3 regions of the Streptomyces sp. NPDC059695 genome follow, and region 2 is predicted to be linked to each of the others. Evidence: riboswitches for the same ligand, from Rfam matches in the RefSeq annotation. Region 2 holds a riboswitch; each other region holds the start of a gene.
What was found. Region 2 has a riboswitch for cobalamin ahead of ACFV2S_RS36560 (energy-coupling factor ABC transporter permease). Riboswitches for the same ligand answer to the same signal wherever they lie in the genome.

Region 1 (9,574 bases), on a different contig from region 2:
CCGGAAGATCCTCGACGTCGACCCCGAACTGCTCCTGCCGTACGTGCTCGACCGGCGGGGAGCCAGCCAGGACGCCCTGCTCGGGCTGCTCGTCACCGCACTGGACGAAGGGCACGAGGACGGTTCCGTGCGCCGGGTGCACCCCGACCTCCAGGCCCGGTCCCTCCTGCTCGTCGTCCAGTCCTTCACGCTCTCGCTGCGCACCATGGCCGACGAGACCGATCCCGAACTGAGCGAAGCCGCCTTCCTCGGAGAGCTCCGCACCCTGCTGGAGAGGACCCTCACCCCATGAACCCCACGAGCAGCACCGCCCTCCCCGGATCCTCGCTCGACGCCGAGCGTCGCCGGCGCGAACTGGAGCAGCTCGCCGACGGCGACGCCGTCGTCGACGTCCTGGTCGTCGGACTCGGGATCACCGGAGCCGGAGCCGCGCTCGACGCGGCCACCCGTGGGCTCACCGTCGCCGCGATCGACGCCCACGACCTCGCCTTCGGCACCTCCCGCTGGAGCTCCAAGCTGATCCACGGCGGACTGCGCTACCTCGCGTCCGGGCAGCTCGACGTCGCCCACGAGAGCGCCGTCGAGCGCGGCATCCTCATGGAGCGCACCGCCCCCCACCTGGTGCGCGCCCAGCCGTTCGTCCTGCCGCTCACCCCGCTCGTCAGCCGCGGCCAGGCCGCCCTCGCCCGCGCCGGGTTCCTCGCGGGCGACCTGCTCCGCGTCGGCGCCCGCACCTCGCGCGGGACGCTGCCGCAGCCGCGCACGCTGTCCGCCGTCGAGACCCGCCACCTCGCCCCGGCCCTCCGGCGCGTCGGGCTGCGCGGCGGCCTCCTCTCCTGGGACGGGCGGCTCACCGACGACGCGCGCCTGGTCACGGCGATCGCCCGGACCGCCGCCGCCCACGGCGCCCGGATCCTCACCCGCACGCGCGCCCTGGAACTCCACGGCGACGGAGCGCTCGTCCGTGACGAGACGACCGGTCAGGAGCTGCGCCTGCGCGCCCGTACCGTCATCAACGCGGCCGGCGTCTGGGCGGGCGGCCTCGTCGGCGACGTACGCCTCCGGCCCTCCCGCGGCACCCATCTCGTGCTGCGCTCCGAGACCCTCGGTCCGCTCTCCGCCGGTCTGCACATCCCCATCCCCGGCGAGACGAACCGCTTCGTCCTGGTCCTGCCCCAGGGCGACGGCCGCGTGTACGTCGGCCTCACCGACGAGCCCGTCGACGGCGACGTCCCCGATGTGCCCGAGGTCCCCGAGACCGACATCGGCTTCCTCCTCGACGTCCTCGGCTCCGCGCTCGACGTCACCGTCCACCGGTCCGACGTGGTCGGGGCGTTCGCCGGCCTGCGGCCCCTGCTCGACACCCAGGACGCCGCGGGCCGCACCGCCGACATCTCCCGCAAGCACGCCGTGCTCACCTCCGCCGACGGGATCGTCACCGTCGTCGGCGGCAAGCTGACCACGTACCGCCGCATGGCCCAGGACGCCGTCGACGCCGCCGTGGCCGCCCGCGGCCTGGACGCGGGTCCGTGCCGCACCGCGTCGCTGCCCCTCGTCGGCGCCGCACGGCCGCAGACCCTCGCCGGGCTCGACGTCCCGACCCGTCTGGTCCAGCGCTACGGCTCCGAGGCACCGGCCGTCCAGGCGCTCGGCCTCGCGGATCCCGCGCTCGCCGAGCCCGTCGTCCCCGGCCACACCGTCACCGGCGCCGAACTGGTCTGGGCGGTCCGTCACGAGGGCGCCCTCGACACCTCCGACCTCCTCGACCGCCGCACCCGCATCGGCCTCGTCCCGGAGGACCGCGCCCTGGCCGAGGAGGCGGCGCGCGACGCCCTCGCCCGCACGGCCCCCGTGGGGTGAGACGAGACGGCGCCCCCGCCCGGACATCCGGGCGGGGGCTCCGCCCGTGCCGCCGCCGGGTCCGTGCGGCCCGGGATCGTGACGCGTCCGGGTCGTGGGCGGGCGGGGCCGTACCGGATGCACCGCGCGACGTCCGGTGTTGGAATGGCGACCGGGGGCGTCCACGATCAGAGGTGACGTTGTGACCGAGCAATTCGACGAGATCGGGCCCATCGACTACGTGGTGGTCGAGTTCCCCGGCAACCGCATGACGGGCGAGGGCTTCCCGCTCCTGGTCGATCTGGTGGACCGCGGCATCATCCGGATCCTCGACCTGATGTTCATCAGGAAGGACGAGGACGGATCGGTGACCGCGCTGGAGATCGCGGACTTCGACGGGGACGGCAATCTCGACCTCTCCGTCTTCGAGGGCGTCCAGTCGGGGCTGCTCGGGCAGGACGACCTGGAGGAGGCCGCCGAGGCCGTGGAGCCCGGCAACTCCGCCGGACTGCTGATCTACGAGAACGTGTGGGCCGCGCCGTTCGCCACCGCCCTGCGCCGCGGCGGGGCCCAGTTGGTCGCCTCCGGGCGCGTGCCCGTACAAGCCCTCCTCGCCTCGCTCGAAGCGGCCGAGGAAACGGCCTGACCCCCCTTGCCCCCGGCCACCGAGCCGGCGGGCCCGGAAGCCGTCCGGCGCCTTCGCGTCGGACACGAGAGGAGAACGCGATGCCAGGTCTACTTCGCGGAGTGGCCCGCACCGCGGTCGTCGCGGGTACGGCGACCGCCGTGTCCAACCGCGTGTCGCGCCGCCAGCAGGGACGATGGGCCGCCCAGCAGGGCTATGAGCAGCAGCCCGCCGAACCGCCGCCCGCCGCGGCTCCCCCGCCGGCGCCCGCCGCGCAGCCCGCCGACAGCATGGAGAGCAAGCTCGACCAGCTCAAGCAGCTCGGCGACCTCAAGGAGCAGGGCGTGCTCACCGAAGCCGAGTTCGAGGAGCAGAAGCGCAGGATCCTCGGCTGACCCCCTTCCGCGGCAGGGGCCGGGAGTCCGGCACACCGAGCGGGCCGAGTCCGGGTGGCGCGGCCCGTACGGCCCTGGGACCATTTCCCCGGGAGGTCACCCATGGCTCCTGACCCGCACGAACCCCCGCCGGAGGACGCTCCCGGCCCCGAGGAGCCGGAGCGTTCCCCCGCCGCCCAGGAACCGGAGCACTCCCCCGGCCCCGGGCAGCCGGAGGACACCCCCACCCCCCGAGAGCCGGAGGACTTCCCCGGCCCCGGGCAGCCTGGGGACACCCCCGCCGCCCAAGAGCCGGAGAGCTCCCCCGGCCCCGGTGAGCCGGGGGGCGGCGGTGCCGGGTCTGCCACCGGCTTCTGGGCGCGCCGTCGTTCGCTCCGCCTCACGCTCCCGGGCTGCTGGAGCGCCCTTCTCCTCGCCTGCCTCTCCTTCACCCCGTCGCTGCTCCCCCGCGGCGGAATCCTCCAGGGGCTGATCTGCGGCATCAGCGCGGCCATCGGGTACGGGCTCGGCGTGGTCGCGGCCTACGTGTGGCGGGCGTTCGCCGACCGGGAGGCCCGCGGCGCCTCCCCCCGGTCATGGCGGGTCCTGGCCGTCAGCGCCGTCGTCCTGTTCGGCCTGTCCTTCGGTCTCGGCCAGTACTGGCAGCACGAGATCCGCAGGCTCATGGGGGTCACCGACTACAACGTCCTGGCCACCGTCGCCTGCCCCTTCGTCGCCGCGCTCGTGTTCTGGCTGCTGCTGCAGGCGGCCCGGGGACTCCGGCGGCTGTACCGGTGGCTCGCCGGACTCCTCCGCCGCTGGATCGGACCGCGCGCGGCCCGGGTGGTCGGCTGGGTCGTCGTGGCGGGTCTGGCGTGGTCCGTCGTCAGCGGGGTCCTGCTGGCCGGCTTCGTGAGCACGGCCAACGAGGCGTTCTCCGTGCGCGACACCGAGACGCCCGAAGGCGTGCACCAGCCCACGTCGACGCTGCGCTCCGGCGGGCCGGGGTCGCTGGTGCCGTGGGACTCGCTGGGCAGGCAGGGCCGGGCCTTCACGGGCAGCGGCCCCACGGCAGCCGACATCGGGGCCTTCACCCACCGCCCCGCGCAGGAACCCGTGCGTTCCTACGCCGGACTCGCGACCGCCGACGACACCGAGGCGCGCGCCGAGCGGGCCGTCGCGGACCTCGTACGCGCCGGCGGCTTCCACCGCGCCAACCTGCTCGTGACGACCACCACGGGCAGCGGCTGGGTCGACCCCGCGGCCGTGGACTCCTTCGAGTACCTCGGCGACGGAGACTCGGCCACCGTGGCGATGCAGTACTCGTACCTGCCGTCGTGGCTCTCCTACCTCGTGGACCAGTCGAAGGCGCGCGAGGCCGGTCGCGAGCTCTTCGACGCGGTCTACGACGTCTGGTCCAAGCTGCCCCAGGACCAGCGCCCGCGCCTGTTCGTGGCCGGCGAGAGCCTGGGGTCGTTCGGCGCGGAGACGGCCTTCAGCGGCGAGTACGACCTGCGCAACCGCACGGCCGGCACCCTCTTCGCCGGTCCGCCGAACTTCAACACCCTGTTCCGCGAGTTCAGCGACCACCGCGACGCGGGAAGCCCGGAGATCGAACCCGTCTACCGGCAGGGGCGGACCGTGCGGTTCACCGACGACCCGGCCACCGGGATCCCTCCGACGGACGTGCCGTGGAACGGGACCCGGGTCCTGTACCTCATGCACCCGTCCGATCCGATCGTCTGGTGGAGCCCCGACCTGGCCCTGTCCGAACCCGACTGGATCGGTGAGGCTCCCGGCGGCGACGTGCTCGACGCGATGGTCTGGATCCCCTTCGTGACCTTCTGGCAGGTGACCGCGGACCTCCCGTTCTCCACGGGCGTGCCGGACGGCCACGGTCACACGTACAAGGCCGCGTACGTCGACGGCTGGAACGCCGTCATGCGGCCGTCGGGCTTCACCCCACAGGACCTGGACCGGCTGCGCGAGATCATCCAGCCGTCCCGCTGATCCCGTGCGCGCGGCGCGGCACGGCCCGCGGTCAGCGCAGCAGGAAGCCTGCGACGTAGCCGAGCGCGTTCACCGCCCAGTGCAGGCCCATCGGCGCCAGCAGGCTGTCGCTGCGGCGGCGCAGTTCGCAGAACAGGACGCCCGCCGAAGCCGTGAAGAGCACGGCCGCGGTGACCGCGACCGCGGAGCCGAGCGGAGACGCTCCGACGACGCCGGTCAGCGCGGGCTTCGCGGTCGCCAGGCCCAGGGACGGCAGGACGTGCCAGAGGCCGAACAGCAGGCTCGACACGGTGGTCGCCCAGACCGTCCCGCGGACCCGGCGCACCAGCCCGTAGAGGACTCCGCGGAACGCGACCTCCTCCACCAGGACGGTGCCGACGGGGACCACCACGAAGACGCGCACCATCAACGCGCCCGCGGTCATCCCGTCGTACCGCCGGTCCTCGAAGAGCGGGCGGGTGGCCGGGAGCAGCGCTCCGACGAGATAGACGGCGGCGACGATCCCGGTCAGGGCGGCCGCCCACCGGGCGCCGCGGGCCCGTGTCCCGGCCGCCAGTCCCGCGTCCGCCGGCGTGCCGCCAGCCCAGCGGAGCACACCCAGGAGGACGGCGGAGACGACGACGGCCGCGAGCAGGTGGAGGGCGCCGGTCCAGGTGTGCAGCAGCAGGTTGGCCGCCACGAGAACGGCGACGGTGAGGGCGACGGCCGGCCAGGTGCCGAGGGGCCCGCGCCACCGGCCCGGCGGCGGGTCGCCGGTGGAACGGCGGCTTCGTACGACGGGCCGGCGGCCGTCCTCGGGATCACGGCGGGACACGGGAGTGAGTCCGTCCTTCCGCTGCGCGGGATCGTTCCGCCCGTCCCTTCGGTCCCGGGCGTGGCGGCCGAGGGCGCGGTCGAGGGTTACGAGCGGTCCCGCTTGAGCGAGTCCATGATTCCCTCGGCGCGGTGCCGCACGCTCTTCGCCTTCTCGCGGAACCTGGCCTTCGCCTGGTCCGTCCTGCCCTCGGCCTCCAGGCGCTCGTGACCGGTGATCCTGCCGGCGATCTCCTTGAGCCTGCCCTTGGCCTTGTCCATGGCGTCGCTCATGCTCGCGACCCTCCGTCCGGTCGGTTCCCACCCTCCACGCTAGGTTCGGACGACCCCGGGTGCGCGTCGGCCGGGCCCGGCGCCGGCGCACCCGGTCCGGGCCTCCCGTCCGTGCCCGGCCTCGCCCCGTGCGCTCCTCACGAGGTGAGGCGGCCCCCAGACGATGGGTGCAGACTTGTACTGGACCCGGGGGACGGGAGGAGGACGCATGACCACTCCACAGGACTCCGCACCCGGCGCCGGCCCGCAGGGGACTCCCGCGGCCGACCCGGCGGATCAGCTGGCACGTCTCGGCCGTTCCTGGACCTGGCTCCTCGGCGCGGCGTTGGCGACCCTCGTACCCGGCATCCTGCTGCTCGTCTGGCCAGACGTCACCCTGCACGTCGTGGCCGTGCTGATCGGGCTCTACCTGCTGGCGATCGGCGTCTTCCGTTTCGTGTCCGTGTTCGGCCGCGACAGCGGCGACCGCGTGCCCGGCCTGATCGTGGCCGTCCTGTGCGTCCTCGGCGGAGTGCTGTGTCTGAGGAACCCGCTCCAGACGATCGCCGCGCTCTCGCTGATCGTCGGCGCCGTGTGGCTGGTCTCCGGCATCGTCACCCTCTACTCCGCCATCGCCACCAAGAACATGCCGCACCGCGGCGTCGTCATGGCCGTCGGGATCCTCGGCATCGTCGCCGGCATCGTGGTCCTGGCGCTTCCGACGGAGTCGGCCCGGGCCCTGACGCGGCTGCTCGGACTGTGGCTCGTCCTCCTCGGCCTGGCCGAGGCCGCGGTCGCCCTGGCCTGGCGGTCGGCCCTGCGCAGAGCGGGCATCACGGGCCGTGGAGCGTCCGGCCCGGGCACCTGATTCCGCGCGAGCGCCCTCGCCCCGACCCGAAGTGACCCCTCGTCGGTTTCGCGCCCGAATCCTGGACGTCGCTCGCCACCGGGCGATCGCGCGCCCTAGGGTGTCGTCTGCAGCTGGTTCGCCCCGTCCGCCAGGCGGGATGCGTCGTAAGAGGGAACCCGGTGGGAATCCGGGACTGCCCCGCAGCGGTGAGCGGGAACGACCGCCGTCATAGCACTGGGTCCGGACCACGGTCCTGGGAAGCGACGGCCAGTAGGTGTCCTCCACGAGGAGGGTGTGCCCGCGAGTCCGAAGACCTGCCCGTTGCCCGTACGCGGACGCATTCCGCGTACGGACATCCCGGTGACCTCGTGGGCGGGTCGGCGTACACAGCGAGCGGCACACGCGGCGTCCTCCGTCGGCGCGGTCCGTACGCTCTGGCGTTCCTTCGCGTCCACCCCGTCTCCGGGTGTTCTGGACACGTCTCGCGAAGGAGAGTTCCGTGACAGCGAAGCCCGCGGCCGCACGAGCCACCGTGTACGGCTACCCCCGCCAGGGTCGGCACCGCGAACTGAAGAAGGCCGTCGAGGGTTACTGGAAGGGCCGCGTCACCGCCGACGCCCTCCGGTCCACCGCCGCCGGCCTGCGTCGCTCCCACTGGCGGCAGCTGGCCGACGCCGGCATCCACGAAGTGCCCACCGGTGACTTCTCGTACTACGACCACGTCCTGGACACCAGCGTGATGGTCGGTGCCGTCCCGGCACGCCACCGCGCCGCCGTCGAGGCGGACGCGCTCGACGGGTACTTCGCGATGGCCCGCGGCACCCGGGACGTCGCGCCGCTGGAGATGACCAAGTGGTTCGACACCAACTACCACTACCTGGTCCCCGAACTCGGGCCGGACACCGTCTTCACCGCCGACTCCGCCCGGCAGGTCGCCGAGTTCGGGGAGGCCCTCGCGCTCGGGCACGCTCCCCGCCCCGTGCTGGTCGGCCCCGTCACGTACCTGCTGCTCGCCAAGCCCGCCCCGGGCGTCCCCGACGGCTTCGAGCCGCTGACCCTCCTCGACCGGCTCCTCCCGGTCTACGCCGACGTGCTCGCCGATCTGCGCGCGGCGGGCGCCGAGTGGGTCCAGCTGGACGAGCCCGCCCTGGTCCAGGACCGCACCCCGGCCGAGCTGGAGGCCGCCGCCCGCGCCTACCGCGAGCTGGGCGCGGCCACCGACCGGCCGAAGCTGCTCGTCGCCTCGTACTTCGACCGGCTCGGCGACGCCCTCAAGGTGCTGGCCGCGGCCCCGGTGGAGGGTCTCGCCCTCGACTTCACCGGCTCCGCCGCCGCGAACCTGGACGACCTCGCCGCGGTCGGCGGGCTGCCGGGCAAGCGGCTGGTCGCGGGCGTCGTCAACGGACGCAACGTCTGGATCGACGACCACCGGAAGTCCCTCGCCACCCTGGGCACCCTGCTCGGCCTCGCCGGCCGGGTCGACGTCGCCGCGTCCTGCTCGCTGCTGCACGTCCCGCTGGACGCGGCCGCGGAGGAGGACATGGACCCGCGGATCCGCCGCTGGCTGGCCTTCGCCCGCCAGAAGACCGACGAGGTCGTGACCCTCGCCAAGGGCCTCTCCCACGGCACCGACGCGATCAGCGCCGAACTGGCCGCCAACCGGGCCGCCCTCGCCTCCCGCGCCGGCTCCGCGCTCACCCGCGACCCCGCCGTCCGTGCCCGTACCGCCGCCGTCACCGACGCGGACGGCCGGCGTTCCCAGCCGTACGCCGAACGCTCCGCGGCCCAGCGGGCCCACCTGGGGCTTCCCGCGCTTCCGACCACCACCATCGGCTCGTTCCCCCAGACCGACGAGCTCCGCGCGGCCCGCGCCGATCTGCGGGCCGGCCGGATCGACGCCGCCGGGTACGAGGAGCGGATCAGGGACGAGATCCGCGAGGTGATCTCCTTCCAGGAGCGGACCGGCGTCGACGTGCTGGTGCACGGCGAGCCCGAGCGCAACGACATGGTGCAGTACTTCGCCGAGCAGCTGACGGGCTACGTCGCCACGCGGCACGGCTGGGTGCAGTCGTACGGCACCCGATACGTCCGCCCGCCCGTCCTCGCCGGGGACGTCTCCCGTCCCGGGCCGATGACGGTGCGCTGGACGACGTACGCCCAGGCGCAGACGTCCCGGCCGGTCAAGGGCATGCTGACCGGTCCGGTGACCATGCTCGCGTGGTCGTTCGTGCGGGACGACCAGCCGCCGGCCGACACCGCCCGGCAGGTGGCGCTCGCCCTGCGCGACGAGGTGGCCGACCTGGAGGCGGCCGGCACCTCGGTCATCCAGGTCGACGAGCCGGCCCTGCGCGAGACCCTGCCGCTGCGGGCCGCCGACCACGCGGGCTACCTGGCCTGGGCGACCGAGTCGTTCCGGCTCACCACCGCCGGCGTGCGGCCGGACACCCAGATCCACACCCACATGTGCTACGCCGAGTTCGGCGACATCGTCCGGGCCATCGACGACCTCGACGCCGACGTCATCAGCCTGGAGGCCGCCCGCTCCCACATGCGGGTCGCCGACGAGCTCGCCGCCCACGGCTACTCGCGCGAGGCCGGTCCGGGAGTCTGGGACATCCACTCCCCACGCGTCCCGGGCACCGCCGAGGCCGCCGCGCTCCTGCGCAAGGGCCTGGGCGCCATCCCGGCCGGGCGTCTGTGGGTCAACCCCGACTGCGGACTGAAGACCCGCGGCTGGCCCGAGACCCGCGCCTCCCTGGAGAACCTCGTCGCCGCCGCCCGCGAGGTCAGGGCGGAGCTGGGGGCGGCCGG
Region 2 (9,574 bases):
TCTTGCCGCTCCCGTTGCGGCCGAGGAGCGCGATCGCGCGTCCCTCCGCCACCGCGAAGTCGACGCCCGAGAGGACCGCGGGCCCGTCCTCGTAGGCGAAACCCGCCTTCACCAGCTCCACGACGGGGGTCGGAGACGTCACGGAAGGAACCTTTCCAGTACGAGGGTGAGGGCGACGAGCCCCGCGAGGAGCAGGGCCGTCGCCGTGAGGAACCGCCGGGAGACCGCGCAGGCGGGCACCAGCACCCGCAGCGTCCCGTCGTAACCGCGCCCGGCGAGCCCCGACTGCAGGCGCTGTGCCCGGTCGAAGGCCCGGACGAACGTCGTCGCGCCGAGACCGGCGAGCGAACGCCACGTCGCGGCCCGGGTGGTGTGCCCGAGCCGGGCCGCCTGGGCCTGCCGGATCTTCGTGAGCGCGTCGAGCAGGAGGAAGATGATCCGGTACATCACGAGCGCCACGTCCACCACCGGCGCCGGGACGCCCGCCCGGACCAGCCGGGGCAGCACGTCGGACACCGGCGTGGTGAAGGCGAAGAGCAGCACCCCGAGCGAGGCGGACGCGGTCCGCAGCAGCAACTCGCCCGCGTGCACGGGACCGTCGGGCGCGAGGGCCACGATCCCCCGTGTCCCGCCGACCTCGAAGAGCAGCGGGACCGCGCCCGTGACGCAGAAGCCGAGCGGGACCCGGAACGCCCGCCACAGCTGAGGGCCCGGCACACCGGCCGGACCCAGCAGCACCGCGAGCGTGGCCGCCGCCACGAGCACCGCGCCGGGCCACGGCGGCAGGGCCACCGCGCACAGGGTCAGTCCGAAGCCGAGGAGAGCCTTCTCCACGGGATGGCGGCGGCGCCAGCGACTGCTGTGCGCCGCCGCGTCGATCGGCAGCATCGGCGCTACGCGCCCGTGCCGTCGAAGGGAACGGAACCGTCGTCGGCCCCGGGGACCCCCGCGTCAGCGACGACGGGCCGGGACCCGCCGTCGGCGGAACCGCCGCCCGAGGCACGGGAGCCCGCACCGGGCCGCGGGTCAGCGGACCCCGCACCGGGCCGCGGGGCACCGGACCTCGCACCGGCGTGCGCGTCGGCGGATTCCGGTGCCCCGCTGTTCGAGGTGCCGGACGCCGGTTCCTTCCCCGCCGTACCGGAGTCGCCGTCGCCGTCGCCGCCGCCGCCGTGCCCGACGGGACCGCCCGCCTCCGTCGCGCCCTGCGTCCGCGCGGCCTCGGAGGTCGCCGTCGCCGCGCGGGCCGCGCCCTGGCGGCGGCCGCGCCGGAGCCCGAAGTAGTACGCCAGGACACCGGCGCCCAGCGCCGCCTGGAGGGCGAAGAGCGCCGACTCGATCTCGCCGGACGGCGGCTCGTACAGCGGGCTGAACCACGGCTTGTAGTCCGGCTGGAGCTCCGTGATCGCGGTCTCCGCCTCCGCGTCCGCCCCCGTGAACGGCTCCTCCTTGTGGTCGCCCATGCCCAGCGCGAGCGGCAGGACCGCGAGCGCGGCGACGAGGAGCAGCAGCAGCGTGTTGATCTTCGCGTTCCGGCTCATCGCGCGGCCACCTCCTCGTGGCGCTCCGCCGTCGGCCGGCCGAGGACGCCGAGCCGGACCAGCTCGCCCTTGCTGGACTGGGTGAGCAGCCGCATGACGAGCACGGTCAGCAGGCCCTCGCTCACCGCGAGCGGGATCTGGGTCACGGCGAAGATCCCGCCGAACTTGGCCAGCGCGCCGGGCACGCCGCTGCCGGGGTCGGGGAACGCCAGGGCCAGCTGCACGCTGGTGACGCAGTACGTGGAGAGGTCGGCGACGAACGCGCCGAAGAAGACGGCCACCATCAGCGGCGCACCGAACCGCCGCAGCAGCCGGTACGTCCCGTACCCCGCCCAGGGCCCGACGATCGCCATCGAGAAGGCGTTCGCGCCGAGGGTGGTCAGCCCGCCGTGCGCGAGGAGCAGGGCCTGGAAGAGAAGGGTGATCGTGCCGAGGACCGCCATGATCGGGGGCCGGAAGAGGATCGCGCCCAGACCCGTACCGGTCGGGTGGGAGCAGCTTCCGGTGACGGAGGGCAGTTTGAGCGCCGACAGGACGAACGTGAAGGCGCCGGAGGCCCCCAGCAGCAGGGTGGACTCGGGGTTGGACCGCACTTCGCGGGTCAGCGCGCGCACCCCGTGGGCGACGAACGGCGCGGCCGCGACGCCCCAGGCGGCGGCGTGCACAGGGGGCAGATACCCCTCGGCTATATGCATGGTTGGGAGACCCTCTCCAGCACCTCGTGGATGGACAACGCACCCCGGCCGGTCTCCTGGCTGACGGTCATACGGCCCGGCTCCGCCTTCCCACACCGTCGCGGTCTCCCGCGCCGGTCCAGTGGCTTCCCCGAGGTGTTCCCCCCGGGGGTGGAGCCGGACCTCCCGATCACAGTGGCGAGGGCCGCACCGGTACCGCACCGGTTTCCCGTACACCAAGGCCCTGCGACATTAGTGTGTTGACCTGCTGGATCACAACACGGTCGCCACCCGGCGCGGCCCGTCGGTCACTCCCCGCACACGGCGCGGACGCTCACTCCTTGCGGTACGCGTACGCCTCCGCGGCCGCCGCCGCCACCGCGTCGAGGTCCCCGCCGGCGCTCGCCGTGACCAGCGCGGCGACCGCGCCCTCGACGAACGGCGCGTCCACCAGGCGTGCGCCCTCCGGCAGTTCGTCGCCCTCGGCGAGCAGCGCCTTCACGGTGAGGACCGCGCTGCCCAGGTCCACGAGGAGCGCCACCCCGGCTCCCCGGTCGACGGCCTTCGCGGCCGCGCGGATCAGCTCGGAACTCGTGCCGAGCCCCCCGTCCGGGGTTCCGCCCGCCGGCAGCACCGGCGCCAGGCCGCCGCCCCCCGCCAGGCCTCGGGCCAGCTCGGCCACCGCCGTCGCGACCGCCGCGCTGTGCGAGACGAGCACGATGCCGACCGGGGCGGCGGTCCCGGGCGCGGGGCTCATCGCGCTCCCTGCGCGCGTGCGGTGTCGGCGAGCGCCGCGAACAGCAGCGCCGACGACGTCGCCCCCGGGTCCTGGTGGCCGATCGACCGCTCCCCGAGATAACTGGCCCGGCCCTTGCGCGCCTGGAGGGGTACGGTCGCGAGGGCGCCGTCCGCGGCGGCGGTCCGGGCCGCCTCGTACGAGCTCCGCAGCCCCTCGACGGCCGGCACGAGCGCGTCCAGCATCGTCTTGTCCCCGACCCGGGCACCGCCCAGCTGTGACACGGCGGCCACCCCGGCGTCGAGGGCCTCCGCCAACCGCACCCGGCTGACCTGCGCGTCCTCGCCCAGGGCCTTCCCCGCGCGCCGCAGCAGCGTCCCGTACAGCGGCCCCGAGGCGCCGCCGACCGTGGAGATCAGCTGCCGCCCGGCGGCGGTCAGCACCGCGCCCGGACTCTCCGGCGGCTCCTTGGCCAGGATCTCCGCCACGGCGGCGAAGCCCCGCCTCAGATTGGCGCCGTGGTCGGCGTCGCCGATGGCCGAGTCCAGCTCGGTGAGCCGGTCCGCCTCCCGGTCGACGTCCTCGGCCACCGCGGCCAGCCAGCGCACCAGGAACCCGGCGCCGAACGTCTCCGTCATGTCGCTCCCCATGCCCGATCCCGTCTCACCGGCCCCAGCGCAGCGCGGGCGTCTGCACCGGAGCGTCCCACAGACGCAGCAGCTCCTCGTCGACCTCGCACAGGGTCACCGAGCACCCGGCCATGTCGAGCGAGGTCACGTAGTTCCCGACCAGTGTCCTGGCCACCGGCACCCGCCGCTCGGCGAGCACCCGCTGCACCTCGGCGTTGAAGCCGTACAGCTCCAGGAGGGGCGTGGCGCCCATGCCGTTCACCAGGGCGATGACCGGCCCGGACGGCCGCAGGTCCTCGACGACGGCGTCCACGGCGAAGTCCGCGATCTCGCGCGAGGTCATCATGGGCCGCCGCTCCCGGCCCGGTTCGCCGTGGATGCCGATGCCCAACTCCAGCTCCCCCTCGGGGAGATCGAAGGTCGGACTGCCCTTGGCGGGGGTCGTGCAGGCGCTCAGGGCCACCCCGAAGGACCGGGACCGCTCGTCGACCCGGCGGGCGATCGACTCCACGCGCTCCAGCGGGGCGCCCTCCTCGGCGGCGGCGCCCGCGATCTTCTCCACGAACAGCGTGCCCCCGGTGCCGCGCCGGCCCGCCGTGTACAGACTGTCCGTCACCGCGACGTCGTCGTCGACGAGGACCTTGGCGACCTGGATGCCCTCGTCCTCGGCGAGCTCCGCGGCCATCTCGAAGTTCAGTACGTCGCCGGTGTAGTTCTTGACGACGAAGAGCACCCCGGCGCCGCTGTCGACGGCGGCCGCGGCCCGCACCATCTGATCGGGCACGGGTGAGGTGAAGACCTCCCCGGGGCACGCGGCCGCGAGCATCCCGTACCCCACGAACCCCCCGTGCAGGGGTTCGTGCCCGGACCCGCCGCCGGACACCAGCGCCACCTTCCCGGCCACGGGCGCGTCCCGCCGCACCACGACGCGCCGCTCGACATCCACGGTCAGCTCGGGATGCGCCGCGGCCATCCCCCGCAGCGCATCGGCGACGACGGTCTCGGGAACGTTGATCAGCATCCTCACGGATACCTCCTGGTGAGACTGGCAGGCATGTGACTGAGCAGGCTTTTCGCAGGTCAGAGGGGGTGATGTCGGTTCTTGTTATGGGCCGTTCGCGGCGCCCGGGGGCGGTCCCGAGCGGTACTGATGCCGACTTGCCGCCGACTTTCCTGACCACCCGTCAAGCTGGTCTGGGCGAGGTGCTCTTCGTACTCGTGCATGATGGCGCAATCATCCGCCTGGGAGGTGCGGTCGCGCACCGGTGCGTCGCGGCCGCCGGGTGGACCGCGCTGAAGGCCTCCGCTGGGGCGGCGGACCACTCCCCGCCGCAGCCTGAACCACCCGACCCGGCAGACCTTCCCGGTCACGGCACCAGGAGGAGGAGTGTGGGAGGAGGGGAGGCCACCGGGGCGTAATCGCGGCTTAAGGAGGGTGGGCGACGATGACGCGTTCACAGCGGAACCGATGCGAGGAGTGCAGGCATGACGGGGCTCACGGTCGACAGCGACGTGTGGATCAGGCGGTTCCATCCGCCCGCGGCGGGTGAGCCGGAGCGGACCCCGCTGGTCTGCTTTCCGCACGCGGGCGGGTCGGCCGCGTACTTTCACGGTCTCTCGGGGCTGTTGGCCCCCGCGGGGATCGAGGTGCTGGCCGTGCAGTACCCGGGACGCCTCGACCGCAGGAGCGAGGCCCCGATGAACGACGTGCGGGAGATCGCGGTCGCGGCTGTCGCCGCCCTGAGGCCCTGGGCGGATCGCCGGCCGGCGTACTTCGGACACAGCATGGGAGCCGCCGTCGCCTTCGAGGCGGCGCGGCTGAGCGAGCCCCGGCTGCTGTTCGCCTCCGGACGGCGCGCGCCCTCCACGCACCGGGCCGAGGCCTTCCACCTGCTCGACGACGACGCGCTGATCGCCGAGACGGCGCGGCTCAGCGGGGTCTCGGCGGAGCTGCTCGCCGACCCGGAGATGCGGGAGCTCGTCCTGCCGCCGCTGCGCGCCGACTACCGGGCCATCGAGACCTACCGCCCGGAGCCGGACGCCGCCGTCCGGCTGCCCGTCGAGGTGATCCTCGGCGACCGGGACCCGCGGGTGACCGAGGAGGAGGCCCGGGCCTGGCAGGCCCACACGACGGGGGAGTTCGGCTGCACCGTCGTGCCCGGCGGCGGGCACTTCTATCTGGCGGACCGCACCGAAGAGCTGGTCGCCCTGATCACGGGCAGGCTCACCAGGCCCTAGGGGGCCGGCGCACGTCGTCGTTCGGGCGGAGCCGTCAGCGTCGCGGTGGCCAGAGGCCGTCGATCATGACCGTCAGGACCGGATCGGCCTCGTCGGGGGCGTGCTCGCGCGTCCAGGCCGCCGCGGCGATCAGCGCGAACAGCTGGGCCGCCGAGATGTCGTCCCGCACCTCACCGGTCCGCTGCGCCCGCTCCAGGAGCTGCTGCCCGGACGACTGCATGGACGTACAGGCGTTGTTGAGCTCGGAGGTCTCGTCCTTGAGGCTGTCCATCAGCATGGTCACGAGCCCCCGGTAGGTCGTGGCGTGCGCCACGGCCGCCCGGACCCAGGTCGCGAGGGCCTCTCCGGCCGGCTGCGTGACCAGCAGTTCCCGTGCGGTGTCGCCGAGTTCGGAGAGGCTCTCCCTGAGCATCGTCTCCAGCAGCGCCTCCCGCGTGGGGAAGTGGCGGTACAGCGTCGCGTTGCCCAGCCCCGCCTGCTTGGCGATGTCGTCGAGCGAGGTGTGGATGCCGTGGGTGTCGAAGGCCTTGCTTGCCTCGGCCAGGAGCCGCTCGTAGTTGCGGCGGGCGTCTGCGCGCATCGTGCTGTCTTCTCCTCAGCCGTGCTCGAACGGTGCCGCCGCCGTAGCGACGGCGGCGGCACCATAAACGGGGTATAGCCCCGATTCTACCCTGCCTCTCCGCCGATCTCCCTGCTCAGCCGGGCTGCCAGCTCCGCGGGCGTCGGGTGGTCGAAGGCGAGCGTCGCCGCCAGCTCGAGCCCCGTCCCCTCCGCCAGCAGATTCCGCAGCTCAAGCCCGGTGAACGAGGTGAACCCCGCCTCCAGGAACGTGGCGTCCGGAGCGATCTCGGCGACGGTGTCGTGCCCGAGCACGGACGCCGCCGAGGACAGCACGAGCTCCAGGAGCTCCGCCTCCCGTTCCTCGGGCGCGAGCCCGATGAGATTCCGGCGCGGGACGGGGCCTCCAGGGGCATCGACGAGGTCGGAGTCGCCGTCCCGCGCCGGGGTCGAGTGGGCCGCCGGTTCCTCGGCCGGTCGTACGGCCGGGGCGTGCAGCCAGTAGGGACGCCGCTGGAAGGCGTACGGGGGAAGGGGCACCCGTCCGCCCGCCGGGGCGAGCGCGGCCCAGCTCACCGCGCGGCCGTGCGCCCAGGCCAGGCCGAGCGCCGAGAGCAGCGTCCGCGTCTCGGGCCGGTCTCCGCGCAGCGCCGGGACCAGGACCGGCGGTTCCTTGCGCAGGCTCTGCGCGGTGAGCGCCGCGAGGACACCGTCCGGGCCGAGCTCCAGGTACAGCCGGACCCCCTCGTCCTCCAGGTGCCGGACGCCCGGGTGGAAGCGGACCGCCTCGCGGACGTGCCGCACCCAGTAGTCGGGGTCGGCCAGTTCCCCGGCGCTCGCCGGCCTGCCGGTCAGGTTGGAGACCAGGGGGATCACCGGCGGCGCGAAGGACAGCTTCGCCACCGCCCGGCGGAACTCCTCCAGGATGCCGTCCATGTGGTGCGAGTGGAACGCGTGGCTCACCCGCAGCCGCTTGGTCTTGCGGCCCTGGGCCCGCCAGTGCGCCGTGGCCTCGGCGGCCGCGTCGGCGTCGCCCGAGACGACCACCGAACGGGGCCCGTTGACCGCCGCGATCGACAGCCGGCCCACGAAGCCCCGCGCGCCCTCCGAGTCTTCCGCGCCCTCCGAGTCTTCCGCGCCCTCCGCCAGGTAGGCCTCGACCTCCTCGGCGGAGGCCTGGAGCGACACCATGGCACCGTCGCCGCGCGCCGACTCCATGAGCCGGCCGCGGACGGCCACGAGCGCCACCCCGTCCTCCAGGGTCAGCACGCCCGCCGCGTACGCGGCGGCCAGTTCGCCCACCGAGTGCCCGATGACGAAGTCCGGCACCAGACCGTGGTGCTCCATCACCCGGAACAGGGCCGTCTCCAGCGCGAACAGGGCTGCCTGCGCGTACCGCGTGCGGTCGAGCAGCGCCGCCTCGGGCGTGCGGGGCGCCGCGAACACGACGTCCCGCAGGGGCCGGTCCAGGTGACGGTCGAACAGCCCGCACACCTCGTCGAAGGCGGCGGCGAACACCGGGTGGGAGCCGTACAGCTCGCGGCCCATGCCGAGGCGTTGGCTGCCCTGGCCGGTGAAGAGGAACGCGGTGCCCGCACGGCGCTCGGTCCTGCCCCGGACGACGGCCGGGGACCGGCCGCCGGACGCCAGGTCCTCCAGGCCGCGCAGCAGGGCCTCGCGGTCCTCGCCGAGCACGACGGCCCGGTCCTCCAGGGCCGGCCGGGCGGCCAGGGCCCGCGCCACCTCGGAGGCGGACGCCCCGGGGTGCTCCGTCAGATGGTCGAGCAGCCGCCGTGCCTGGGCGGCCGGGGCCCCCGAGCCGCGCCCGGACAGTGGCCAGGCGACCAGCGGGAGCCCGGTGCCGCCCTCCGCTCCCGAGGTCTCGTCGGACGGTTCCTCCGGTGCCTCCTCCAGGATCAGATGCGCGTTGGTGCCGCTGATCCCGAAGGAGGAGACGCCGGCCCGCCGGGGCCGGCCCTCCTCGGCCGGCCACGGACGGGGCGCGGACAGCAGCCGGACCGTGCCGTCCGACCAGTCCACGTGGGGGGTCGGCTCGTCCGCGTGCAGCGTGCGGGGCAGCACGCCGTTGCGCAGGGCCATCACCATCTTGATGACGCCGCCCACACCGGCCGCCGCCTGGGTGTGTCCGATGTTCGACTTGAGCGCGCCCAGCCACAGCGGCCGGTCGTCCGCCCGCTCCTGCCCGTAGGCGTTGATGAGGGCCTGGGCCTCGATGGGGTCGCCGAGCGTCGTGCCGGTGCCGTGCGCCTCGACGGCGTCGATGTCGGCGGGGGCCAGTCGGGCGTTGTCGAGGGCCTGCCGGATCACCGCCTCCTGGGCCGGCCCGTTGGGGGCGGTGAGCCCGTTGCTCGCCCCGTCCTGGTTGACGGCGCTGCCGCGGATGACGGCGAGGACCTCGTGGCCGTTGCGGCGGGCGTCGGACAGCCGCTCCAGGACGACCAGGGCCGCGCCCTCGCCGAACCCGGTGCCGTCGGCGCCGGCCGCGAAGGACTTGCAGCGGCCGTCGGCGGACAGGCCCCGCTGCCGGCTGAACTCGGTGAAGAGCCCGGGCGTCGACAGCACCGTCGCGCCGCCCGCCAGGGCGAGCGAGCACTCGCCCTGGCGCAGCGCCTGGACCGCCAGGTGGAGGGCGACCAGGGACGAGGAGCAGGCGGTGTCGACGGTGACGGACGGGCCCTCGAAGCCGAAGGTGTACGAGATGCGGCCGGTGGCGACCGACGGTGCGGTGCCGTTGCCGATGAAGCCCTCCACCTCCTGCGGGATGCGGGGGAGCCGAGCCGCGTAGTCGCTGTACATAAGGCCCGCGAAGACCGCCGTCCGGCTGCCCCGCAGCTCGCGCGGGTCGAGACCGGCCTGTTCCAGCGCCTCCCACGCGGTCTCCAGGAGCTGCCGGTGCTGCGGGTCGGTGGCCAGCGCCTCGCGCGGGCCGAGCCCGAAGAAGCCCGCGTCGAACTCGGTGGCGTCCGGCAGGAAGCCGCCGTTGCGGGTGTACGAGGTGCCCGAGCGGTCCGGGTCCGCGTCGTACAGCGCGTCGAGGTCCCAGCCGCGGTCGTCCGGGAAGCCGCCGATGGCGTCGGTGCCGGAGTCCACGACCCGCCAGAGGTCCTCGGGGCCGCGCACGCCGCCGGGGTAGCGGCAGCCGATGCCGACCACGGCGATCGGCTCCCGGGCCGCGGA
Region 3 (9,574 bases), on a different contig from region 2:
GACCAGGCGTCGAAGAGGGCGACCCAGCCGCGCAGGACGGCGGAGTCGTCACGGTCCCAGGCGTGCAGCCGCCAGCCGGGGCGGGCGGTGTCGCCGTGCAGTTCGACGAGCCCGGCGAGCCGCGCCCGGTCCCAGCCGGCCCGGACCTGGCCGGGCGTCAGCTCCAGCGCGGCCGCGGCCCGTTCCTGCGCGGGACCTGTGCGGGGCGCCGTGGCGGAGCCGCGCTCGACGGCGGCCCAGCGGGCGATCCGTACGGCGTCGGCGAGGACGTGCCGGGCCTGGCGGGCGAGCTCCGCGCGGGGCGGGGTGCCCTCGGGCGGCCGCGGCGCCGGCCGGGTGCGCCGGGTCGTCACCGCCCGTCGGGCGGTGGCCAGCGCCCGCGGGCGGACGAGTCGGAGTCTGGAGTTGCGCGCCAATGGTTCATCGGGCTTTCGAGACGTCACGGGGGCAGTCTTCCCGCTGTCGGCCCGAAAGCCCAATCGGAATCGGACGCCCCGTCGGTTCGGGCGCCGCCGCGGCCTCGGGACCGCCCTCAGAGCAGGGGGGTGAGGAAGCGGCGGACGGACTCCTCGTAGCGGACCGGGTCGGCGTTCCACATGGCGGCGTGCGGGGCGTGCCGCACGGTCTGGAGGCTGACCAGGTCGGGTCGCCGGGCGGCGAGTTCGACGGAGGGCTCCCAGGGGGCGATCGTGTCGTCGGGACCGTGGAAGAGGAGGGTGGGGACCCGCAGGGCGCCGGGCTCCGAGACGGTCTGGAGGAGGTCCCCGTGCGGGCCGGTCCTGCCCTGGGCGGCGCGGACGGCGAGCGGGAGCAGGGGCGCGGGGACGTGGCGGGCCGCCGCGAGGTTGCGCAGGGTGGCCTCCCAGTCGAGCACCGGGGAGTCCAGGACGAGGCCGCCGATCCGGTCGCGCACGCCCGACTCCGCGGCGGCCCGCAGGGCCATCGAGGCGCCGGTCCCCCAGCCGTGCAGGACGACCTTCCGCGCACCCCTGCGGACGGCGTAGCGGATGGCGGCGTCGACGTCCCGCCACTCGGAGTCGCCGAGGTGGGCGAGGCCGTCCGGGGAGGCGGGCGCCCCCTCGTCGCCCCGGTAGGCGGGGACGAGGACGGGGATCTTGCGGCGGTGGAAGAAGGGGACCAGGTTGAGCGGGTGCTCGCGGGTGGTGCCGAGGCCGTGCAGGGCGATCACCCAGGTGGTGCGGGGTCCGGCCACGAGCCAGGCGGGCAGCGGTCCGAGTTCGCCGGGGATCTCGACGTCCTCCTGGGCGAGCCCGAGGGCGCTGATCGGGGTGCCCCGGTGCAGCTGGGGGGTGAGCCGGACGCGGGCGCCGGGCCCGAGGACGCCGAGTTCGACCCGCTCCAGGCGGCGGACGACGGTGTCGGCGGTGTGCGGGACCCGTTCGAGGACGGGGCCGAGGACGGCGTGCAGGCCCGGGGCCTCCATCCCGTAGGTGCCGGGGCGCAGCGAGGCGAGGCTGCGGGTGAGGGTGATGCGTTCGGGTCCCGTGGCGTGCACGGTGAGCCGGGGGTCCCCGGGCAGGGGCCGTCCGGACGGCGCCCTGAGGGCGACGTCGCTGGCGTACCGGCCGGCCGCGATCGCGGCCGCGCCGACACCTATCAGGGTGGTGACGGCCGCTGCCGTCGCTGTAGCCGGGCGCACGCTCCCAGTGTCGGCAGGGAGGGGTGGGGCTGCCACCGGACGGACCCGGACGGCCCCCCTCCGCCCGGGGCGCGGCCGGGGGGGGCGGGGGAAGCGGAGGGATCGCCCGGTGGAGTGACATGGGTCTCCTCCTGGCGGTCCCCCGGCCGGATGGTTCTGTCCAGGGAGCGGAACCGGGTGACGGGGGAGGAAGCGGGGCAGGTCGTACGTGCCCCGGGAGGGCCCGGATTACCCGCGGTTGCCGGGTGACCGCATCGTGGACACCCGGACACCCGGGGGCCACAAGCGGAATGTCTTGACACCGGATAGGGACACCACGCCGCCCGGCTCAGTTCACCTTCCGTTCACCCAGGTTGCTTACGTTCGTCGAGCCACTGACGTCAAACGATTGCCTGGGTAAATGGAACACATCACGCTGCTGCTCGCCATTGTGGTCGTGACAGCTCTCGTGTTCGATTTCACGAACGGTTTCCACGACACCGCCAACGCGATGGCCACGACCATCTCGACCGGTGCTCTCAAGCCCAAGACGGCGGTGGCCATGTCCGCCGTGCTGAACCTCGTCGGAGCGTTCCTGTCCGTGGAGGTCGCCAAGACGATCTCCGGCGGGATCATCAACGAAGAGGGCATTCGCACAGAAGTGATCTTCGCGGCGCTCGTGGGCGCCATCCTGTGGAACCTGCTGACCTGGCTCCTGGGCCTGCCGTCCAGCTCGTCCCACGCCCTCTTCGGCGGTCTCATCGGCGCCGCGGTCATGTCGGCCGGCTGGTCCGCCGTGAACGCCCCGACCATCGTCACCAAGGTCCTGATCCCGGCCGTCGCCGCGCCGATCGTCGCCGGCCTCGCCGCGATGCTGGCCACCCGGCTGACGTTCAAGATCGGCGCCAAGACCGACGAGAAGCACACCGCCAAGGGCTACCGCGTCGGCCAGATCGCCTCCGCCGGTCTCGTCTCCCTCGCCCACGGCACCAACGACGCCCAGAAGACGATGGGCATCATCACCCTCGCCCTGGTCACGCAGGGCGTCGTCAGCCCCGGCTCGAACCCCCCGCTGTGGGTCGTCGTCTCCGCCGGTGTCGCCATCGCGCTCGGCACCTACCTCGGGGGCTGGCGCATCATCCGCACCATGGGCAAGGGCCTCACCGACCTCAAGCCGCAGCAGGGCTTCGCCGCCCAGACCAGCGCCGCCACGGTCATCCTCGCCTCCTCGCACCTCGGCTTCTCCCTCTCCACCACCCAGTCCTGCTCGGGTGCCGTGATGGGTGCCGGTCTCGGCCGCAAGGGCGGTGTCGTCCGCTGGTCGACCGCGACCCGGATGTTCGTCGCCTGGGGCCTGACGCTGCCCGCCGCCGGCCTCGTCGGCGCCGGTGCCGAGTTCCTCACCAAGCAGGGCCCCTGGGGCATCGTCGCCGTCGCGGTCCTGCTGGTCTCCGGGTCGGCCGTGATCTGGTCGCTGTCCCGCCGCAAGCCGGTCGACCAGCACAACGTCACCGCCGACGACCTGAACGGCGACTCCGAGCCCGCGGGCGTCGTGACCACCGCGATCGCGGCCGTCACCCCGCCGCCGGCCGGTTCCGTCGCCGCCGTCGCGGACGAGGACCTGAAGACCACCATCCCCGCGCCGGTCCCCACGGACCCGGCCGCTCCCCCGGCCCCCGCCGCCGCGGTCTAAGGAACTGGAACCAAGCATGAAGATCGACTGGGCAGCCCTCGGCTCCGTCTTCGGAGTCAGCCTCGTGGCGACCGTCGCCCTCGTGGGCCTCTTCACCCTCGGTGTCATCGGCCTCTCCAAGCAGGAGCAGGCCGCCGCCCAGGGAGGCTCCGCCGCCCTGGCCCGCACCGGCGCCTACGCCTGCTTCGCCCTGTGCCTGGCGGCCGTGGCGTACGGCATCTACCTGATCGTCGCCTGACGCACGCCGGGCGTGACAGGCGGGGCGGTCCGCACCTTCGGGTGCGGGCCGCCCCGCCGTCGTGTTTGTGGTGCTCCGCACAGTGACGCGGTGCAGGTCAAGGGTGAGTTGACGGCTGTTCTCGGCCGTGGTGGACTGCCGAGGCCATTACGGCGGCAGTAGAGGAAGTCCGGTGCGAATCCGGCGCGGTCCCGCCACTGTGACCGGATCCGACGGGTCCGGGAGTCAGGAACTCTCGCCGCCGGTCACGTCGATCCAGGGCGCGGACCCTGAGTGAGGACACAGCGCCATGCCCGGCCGCACCCTCCTGTTCCCCAGAGCCAGCCGCCTCTCCCCGGACGGATTCGCGTACGGCGCGGCCGCCGGACTCGCCGTCGACCTGCTCGTCGGCGATCCCCGACGCGGCCATCCGGTCGCCGCGTTCGGCCGGGCCGCGGCCCGCGTCGAGGACGCCCTGTGGCGCGACCACCGCGGCTGGGGCGCCCTGCACACCACCGTCTGCGCCGGCGCCACCGTCGCGGCCGCCGCCCTCGCCGCCCGTGCGGTACGGGGCAGCCGCGCGGGATCCGCCGCGCTCACCGCCGCGGCCGTCTGGTCCGTCGTCGGCGGCACGACCCTGGGGCGCGAGGCCCGCGCGATCGGCGGCGCCCTCGCCGCCGGGGACCTGGAGGTCGCCCGGGAGCGGCTGCCGCACCTGTGCGGGCGCGACCCGCAGTCCCTCGACGGCCCCGCGATGGCCCGCGCGGTCGTCGAGTCCGTCGCCGAGAACACCTCCGACGCCGTCGTGGGCGCCCTCTTCTGGGGAGCGGTCGCGGGCGTGCCCGGCCTGGTCGGCTTCCGCGCGGTCAACACCCTCGACGCGATGGTCGGCCACAAGTCCCCCCGCTACCGCAGGTACGGCTGGGCCTCGGCCCGCCTCGACGACCTGGCCGGCTGGCCCGGCGCCCGGCTGACCGCCGCCCTCGCCACCGTCGCCGGCGGGAACCCGCGCGGAGCCGTACGGGCCTGGCGGGCGGACGCCGCGAAGCACCCGAGCCCCAACGCGGGCCCCGTCGAGGCCTCCTTCGCGGGCGCCCTCGGCCTTCGGCTCGGGGGGACCCTCTCGTACGCCGGGCGGGTCGAGCACCGGCCCGTCCTCAACGGGGAGGGGCGGCCCGTCGAGGTCGCCGACATCGACCGCGCGGTCCGGCTCTCCCGCCGGGTCACCGGACTGACCCTGGCCGCCTGCGTGGGCGGCCGCATGATCGCGAGCGCGCTGAAGCGGAGGAACGCATGAGGGGTGGGGGGCTGCTCGTCGCCGGGACCACGTCCGACGCGGGCAAGAGCGTCGTCACGGCCGGCATCTGCCGCTGGCTGGTCCGGCAGGGCGTCAAGGTCGCACCGTTCAAGGGACAGAACATGTCCCTGAACTCCTTCGTCACCCGGGAGGGCGCCGAGATCGGCCGCGCCCAGGCCATGCAGGCCCAGGCCGCCCGGGTGGAGCCGACCGCGCTGATGAACCCGGTGCTGCTCAAGCCGGGCAGCGACCGCTCCAGCCAGGTCGTCCTGATGGGCAGGCCGGTCGGGGAGCTCAGTGCCCGCGGCTACCACGGCGGCCGGCAGAAGGAACTCCTCGAGCCGGTCCTCGCGTGCCTGGAGGAACTCCGGGGCACGTATGACGCCGTGATCTGCGAGGGGGCGGGGAGTCCGGCCGAGATCAACCTGCGGCGCACCGACATCGTGAACATGGGCATCGCGCGCGCCGCGAAGCTGCCCGTGGTCGTCGTCGGGGACATCGACCGCGGCGGGGTCTTCGCCCAGTTCTTCGGGACGACGGCGCTGCTGTCGCCCGAGGACCAGTCGCTCGTGGCCGGATACCTGGTCAACAAGTTCCGGGGCGACGTCACGCTGCTGGAACCGGGCCTCGACATGCTGCACGGGCTCACCGGGCGCCGGACCTTCGGCGTCCTGCCGTACGCGCACGGGCTCGGCATCGACGAGGAGGACGGCCTGCGGGTCTCCCTGCGGGGCACCGTCCGCGAGTCGGTCGTCGCGCCGCCGGTCGGCGCGGACGTGCTGCGGGTCGCCGTCTGCGCCGTCCCGCTGATGTCCAACTTCACCGACGTCGACGCGCTCGCCGCCGAACCGGGCGTGGTCGTCCGGTTCGTGGACCGGCCCGAGGAGCTCGTCGACGCCGACCTCGTCGTCGTGCCCGGCACCCGGGGAACGGTCAGGGCGCTCGCCTGGCTGCGGGAGAGGGGCCTCGCGGACGCGCTCGTGCGGCGCGCGGCCGAGGGCCGGCCGGTGCTCGGCGTCTGCGGCGGCTTCCAGGCCCTGGGCGAGCGCATCGAGGACGACGTCGAGTCGAAGGCCGGTGTGGTCGACGGGCTCGGGCTGCTCCCCGTACGGGTGCGGTTCGGGATCGAGAAGACCCTCGCCCGGCCGGTCGGCGAGGCGCTCGGCGAGCGGGTCGAGGGGTACGAGATCCACCACGGCGTCGCGGACGTGCGGGGCGGGGAGCCGTTCCTGGACGGCTGCCGCGTCGGCTCCGTCTGGGGCACGCACTGGCACGGCTCGCTGGAGAGCGACGGCTTCCGCCGGGCGTTCCTGCGGGAGGTCGCGGCGGCGGCGGGCCGGCGCTTCGTGCCCGCGCCCGACACGTCGTTCGGCGCGCTGCGGGAGGAGCAGCTCGACCGGCTCGGCGACCTGATCGAGGAACACGCCGACACCGACGCGCTGCTCCGCCTGATCGAGCGGGGCGCTCCGGAGGGGCTGCCGTTCGTGCCGCCGGGAGCGCCGTGACGCAGGACCGTCCCGCGGGACATCAGCGAACCGAACCCGATGGAAGGAAGACCCGATGAGCACCCGCTATCCGTTCACCGCCGTCGTCGGCATGGACGACCTGCGGCTCGCGCTGCTGCTGAACGCCGTCAGCCCGGCCGTCGGCGGGGTGCTCGTGCGCGGTGAGAAGGGGACCGCCAAGTCCACCGCCGTCCGCGCGCTCGCCGAGCTGCTGCCGGAGGTCCCGGTGGTCGCCGGCTGCCGGTTCAGCTGCGACCCGGCCTCGCCCGACCCCGGCTGCCCCGACGGGCCGCACGGCGACGCCCCCGGCACGGACCGCCCCGCCCGCATGGTCGAGCTGCCCGTCGGCGCCTCCGAGGACCGGCTCGTCGGCGCGCTCGACATCGAGAAGGCGCTCGCCGACGGCGTGAAGGCCTTCGAGCCGGGGCTGCTCGCCGCCGCGCACCGGGGCATCCTCTACGTCGACGAGGTCAACCTGCTGAGCGACCACCTCATCGACCATCTGCTCGACGCCGCCGCCATGGGTGCCTCCCACGTCGAGCGCGAGGGCGTCTCCGTGCGGCACGCCGCCCGCTTCCTCCTCGTCGGGACCATGAACCCCGAGGAGGGCGAGCTGCGGCCGCAGCTGCTCGACCGGTTCGGGCTCACCGTGGAAGTCGCGGCCTCCCGGGACCCCGAGCAGCGGGTCGAGGTCGTCCGGCGGCGGCTCGCCTTCGAGGACGACCCGGCCGCCTTCGCCGCGCGCTGGGCCGGCGAGGAGAGCGCGCTGCGCGAGCGCATCGTCGCCGCCCGGACCCTGCTGCCGCGGGTGGCCCTCGGGGACGCCGTCCTGCTCCAGATCGCCGCCACCTGCGCCGCGTTCGAGGTGGACGGCATGCGCGCCGACATCGTGATGGCCCGGACGGCGACCGCGCTCGCCGCCTGGGCCGGACGGACCGAGGTCACGTCCGAGGACGTGCGGCAGGCCGCGCTGCTCGCCCTGCCGCACCGCCGCCGCCGCTCGCCCTTCGACGCGCCCGGCCTCGACGAGGACAAGCTCGACGAGACCCTGGAGCAGTTCAGGGGCGACGCGCCCGACGACGACCCCGAGCCGGACGGCCCGGGGGACGGCGGGCCCGGCGGCGGCCCGGACGGCGGCGGGGGCGTCCCGCCGCAGGGCGAGGGCCCCGACGGCCCGGCCCCCGAGTCCGCCGAGGCTCCGGAGAGCGCGCCCGCGCCCGCCCCGCAGGGCCCGGGCGCCGGGGAGCGGGCCGCCGTCAAGGCCGGCGAGCCCTTCCGTACGAAGGTGCTGAGCGTGCCCGGACTCGGCGAGGGCGCGGCCGGACGCCGCTCCCGGGCCCGCACGGAGCACGGCCGGACCACCGGCTCCACCCGGCCCCGGGGCGCGCTCACCAAGCTGCACCTGGCCGCGACCGTCCAGGCCGCCGCCCCGCACCAGCGGGCGCGCGGCCGGTCCGGGCCGGGTCTGGTGCTCCGCCGGGACGACCTGCGGCAGGCGACCCGGGAGGGGCGCGAGGGGAACCTGGTGCTGTTCGCCGTCGACGCGTCCGGCTCCATGGCGGCGCGGCAGCGGATGAGCGCCGTGAAGGGCGCGGTGCTGTCGCTGCTGCTCGACGCCTACCAGCGGCGCGACAAGGTCGGCCTGGTCACCTTCCGGGGCCGGGACGCCGAGGTCGCGCTGCCGCCGACCTCGTCCGTGGACGCGGCCGCCGCGCGCCTGGAGAAGCTGCCGACCGGAGGCCGTACCCCGCTCTCCGCCGGGCTGCTCAAGGCCCATGACGTGCTGCGGGTCGAGCGGCTGCGGGACCCCTCGCGCCGCCCGCTGCTCGTCGTCGTGACCGACGGACGGGCGACCGGCGGCGGCGGCGACCCGGTGGCGCTCGCGGCCCGCGCGGCGCGGCTGCACGCCGCCGAGGGCACCGCGTCGGTGGTCGTGGACTGCGAGACCGGGCCGGTGCGGCTCGGGCTCGCCGGGACGCTGGCGCGCGAACTCGGCGGCACCGCCGTCACCTTGGACGAGCTGCGCGCCGACTCGATCGCCGGCCTCGTCAGGGACGTACAGGCAGCAGGACAGACAACGCAGACAGCATGGAGGGCCGCTTAATGCCGCAGGGACAGCCGACCGTCGTGCCCGACGACGGTCTCACCACCCGTCAGCGCCGCAACCGGGCGCTGGTGATGGTGCACACCGGTGTCGGCAAGGGGAAGTCGACGGCCGCGTTCGGCATGGCGCTGCGCGCCTGGAACCAGGGGTGGCCGATCGGGGTGTTCCAGTTCGTCAAGTCCGCCAAGTGGAAGGTCGGCGAGGAGAACGCCCTCAAGGCGCTCGGCGAGACCGGCAAGGGCGGCACGGTCACCTGGAACAAGATGGGCGAGGGCTGGTCCTGGATCCAGCGCGAGGTCGCCGACGGCGAGCAGTCCCACGAGGAGAAGGCCCGCGAGGGCTGGGAGCAGGTCAAGCGGGACCTCGCCGAGGAGCGGTACAAGTTCTACGTCCTCGACGAGTTCGCCTACCTGCTCCACTGGGGCTGGATCGACGTCGAGGAGGTCGTCCAGGTGCTGCGCGACCGTCCCGGGCAGCAGCACGTCGTCATCACCGGCCGCAACGCGCCGCAGGAGCTCTGCGACGTCGCCGATCTCGTCACCGACATGTCCAAGGTCAAGCACCCGATGGACGCCGGTCAGAAGGGCCAGCGGGGCATCGAGTGGTAGCACGTCTCGTCATCGCCGCGCCGTCGTCCGGCGCGGGCAAGACCACGGTCGCGACCGGCCTGATGGCCGCCTTCGCCGGCCGTGGTCTGGCCGTCTCCCCGCACAAGGTCGGCCCCGACTACATCGACCCCGGCTACCACGCGCTGGCGACCGGCCGTCCGGGCCGCAACCTCGACGCGTACATGTGCGGTACGGGGCAGGTCGCGCCGCTCTTCCTCCACGGGTCGCACGGCTGCGACCTGGCCGTGGTCGAGGGGGTCATGGGCCTGTACGACGGGGCCGCCGACCAGGGCGAGCTGGCCTCCACGGCGCAGGTGGCGAAGCTGCTCAAGGCACCGGTGGTGCTGGTCGTCGACGCGTCCTCGCAGTCGCGGTCGGTGGCGGCGCTGGTGCACGGCTTCGCGTCCTGGGACCCGGAGGTGCGGATCGGGGGCGTGATCCTCAACAAGGTCGCCACGGACCGCCACGAGCACCTCCTGCGGGATGCGCTCGGGGAGTCGGGGGTGCCGGT

Region 1: another riboswitch for cobalamin. It lies ahead of metE (5-methyltetrahydropteroyltriglutamate--homocysteine S-methyltransferase); the one in region 2 lies ahead of ACFV2S_RS36560 (energy-coupling factor ABC transporter permease).
Region 3: another riboswitch for cobalamin. It lies ahead of ACFV2S_RS09045 (cobalamin biosynthesis protein); the one in region 2 lies ahead of ACFV2S_RS36560 (energy-coupling factor ABC transporter permease).

Annotation. Positions count from the first base shown of each region.
Region 1 covers NZ_JBHWFF010000016.1:99,514-109,087, forward strand. Annotated here, with positions in the region: gene ACFV2S_RS21180 (TetR/AcrR family transcriptional regulator) at 1-292, shown strand, start outside; gene ACFV2S_RS21185 (glycerol-3-phosphate dehydrogenase/oxidase) at 289-1,860, shown strand; gene ACFV2S_RS21190 (DUF6325 family protein) at 2,042-2,485, shown strand; gene ACFV2S_RS21195 (SHOCT domain-containing protein) at 2,566-2,859, shown strand; gene ACFV2S_RS21200 (alpha/beta-hydrolase family protein) at 2,962-4,848, shown strand; gene ACFV2S_RS21205 (CPBP family intramembrane glutamic endopeptidase) at 4,880-5,662, opposite strand; gene ACFV2S_RS21210 (CsbD family protein) at 5,749-5,934, opposite strand; gene ACFV2S_RS21215 (HdeD family acid-resistance protein) at 6,143-6,781, shown strand; cobalamin riboswitch at 6,879-7,100, shown strand; partial or broken gene metE (5-methyltetrahydropteroyltriglutamate--homocysteine S-methyltransferase) at 7,263-9,572, shown strand.
Region 2 covers NZ_JBHWFF010000058.1:10,429-20,002, forward strand. Annotated here, with positions in the region: gene ACFV2S_RS36545 (ATP-binding cassette domain-containing protein) at 1-142, opposite strand, end outside; gene cbiQ (cobalt ECF transporter T component CbiQ) at 139-888, opposite strand; gene ACFV2S_RS36555 (energy-coupling factor ABC transporter substrate-binding protein) at 894-1,541, opposite strand; gene ACFV2S_RS36560 (energy-coupling factor ABC transporter permease) at 1,538-2,236, opposite strand; cobalamin riboswitch at 2,265-2,499, opposite strand; gene ACFV2S_RS36565 (PTS-dependent dihydroxyacetone kinase phosphotransferase subunit DhaM) at 2,550-2,972, opposite strand; gene dhaL (dihydroxyacetone kinase subunit DhaL) at 2,969-3,589, opposite strand; gene dhaK (dihydroxyacetone kinase subunit DhaK) at 3,615-4,607, opposite strand; gene ACFV2S_RS36580 (thioesterase II family protein) at 5,066-5,818, shown strand; gene ACFV2S_RS36585 (TetR/AcrR family transcriptional regulator) at 5,853-6,398, opposite strand; gene ACFV2S_RS36590 (type I polyketide synthase) at 6,485-9,574, opposite strand, start outside.
Region 3 covers NZ_JBHWFF010000005.1:242,972-252,545, reverse strand. Annotated here, with positions in the region: gene ACFV2S_RS09065 (hypothetical protein) at 1-443, opposite strand, end outside; gene ACFV2S_RS09060 (alpha/beta hydrolase) at 533-1,660, opposite strand; gene ACFV2S_RS09055 (anion permease) at 2,061-3,332, shown strand; gene ACFV2S_RS09050 (hypothetical protein) at 3,349-3,570, shown strand; cobalamin riboswitch at 3,693-3,825, shown strand; gene ACFV2S_RS09045 (cobalamin biosynthesis protein) at 3,860-4,846, shown strand; gene ACFV2S_RS09040 (cobyric acid synthase) at 4,843-6,351, shown strand; gene ACFV2S_RS09035 (putative cobaltochelatase) at 6,407-8,455, shown strand; gene cobO (cob(I)yrinic acid a,c-diamide adenosyltransferase) at 8,455-9,063, shown strand; gene ACFV2S_RS09025 (cobyrinate a,c-diamide synthase) at 9,057-9,574, shown strand, end outside.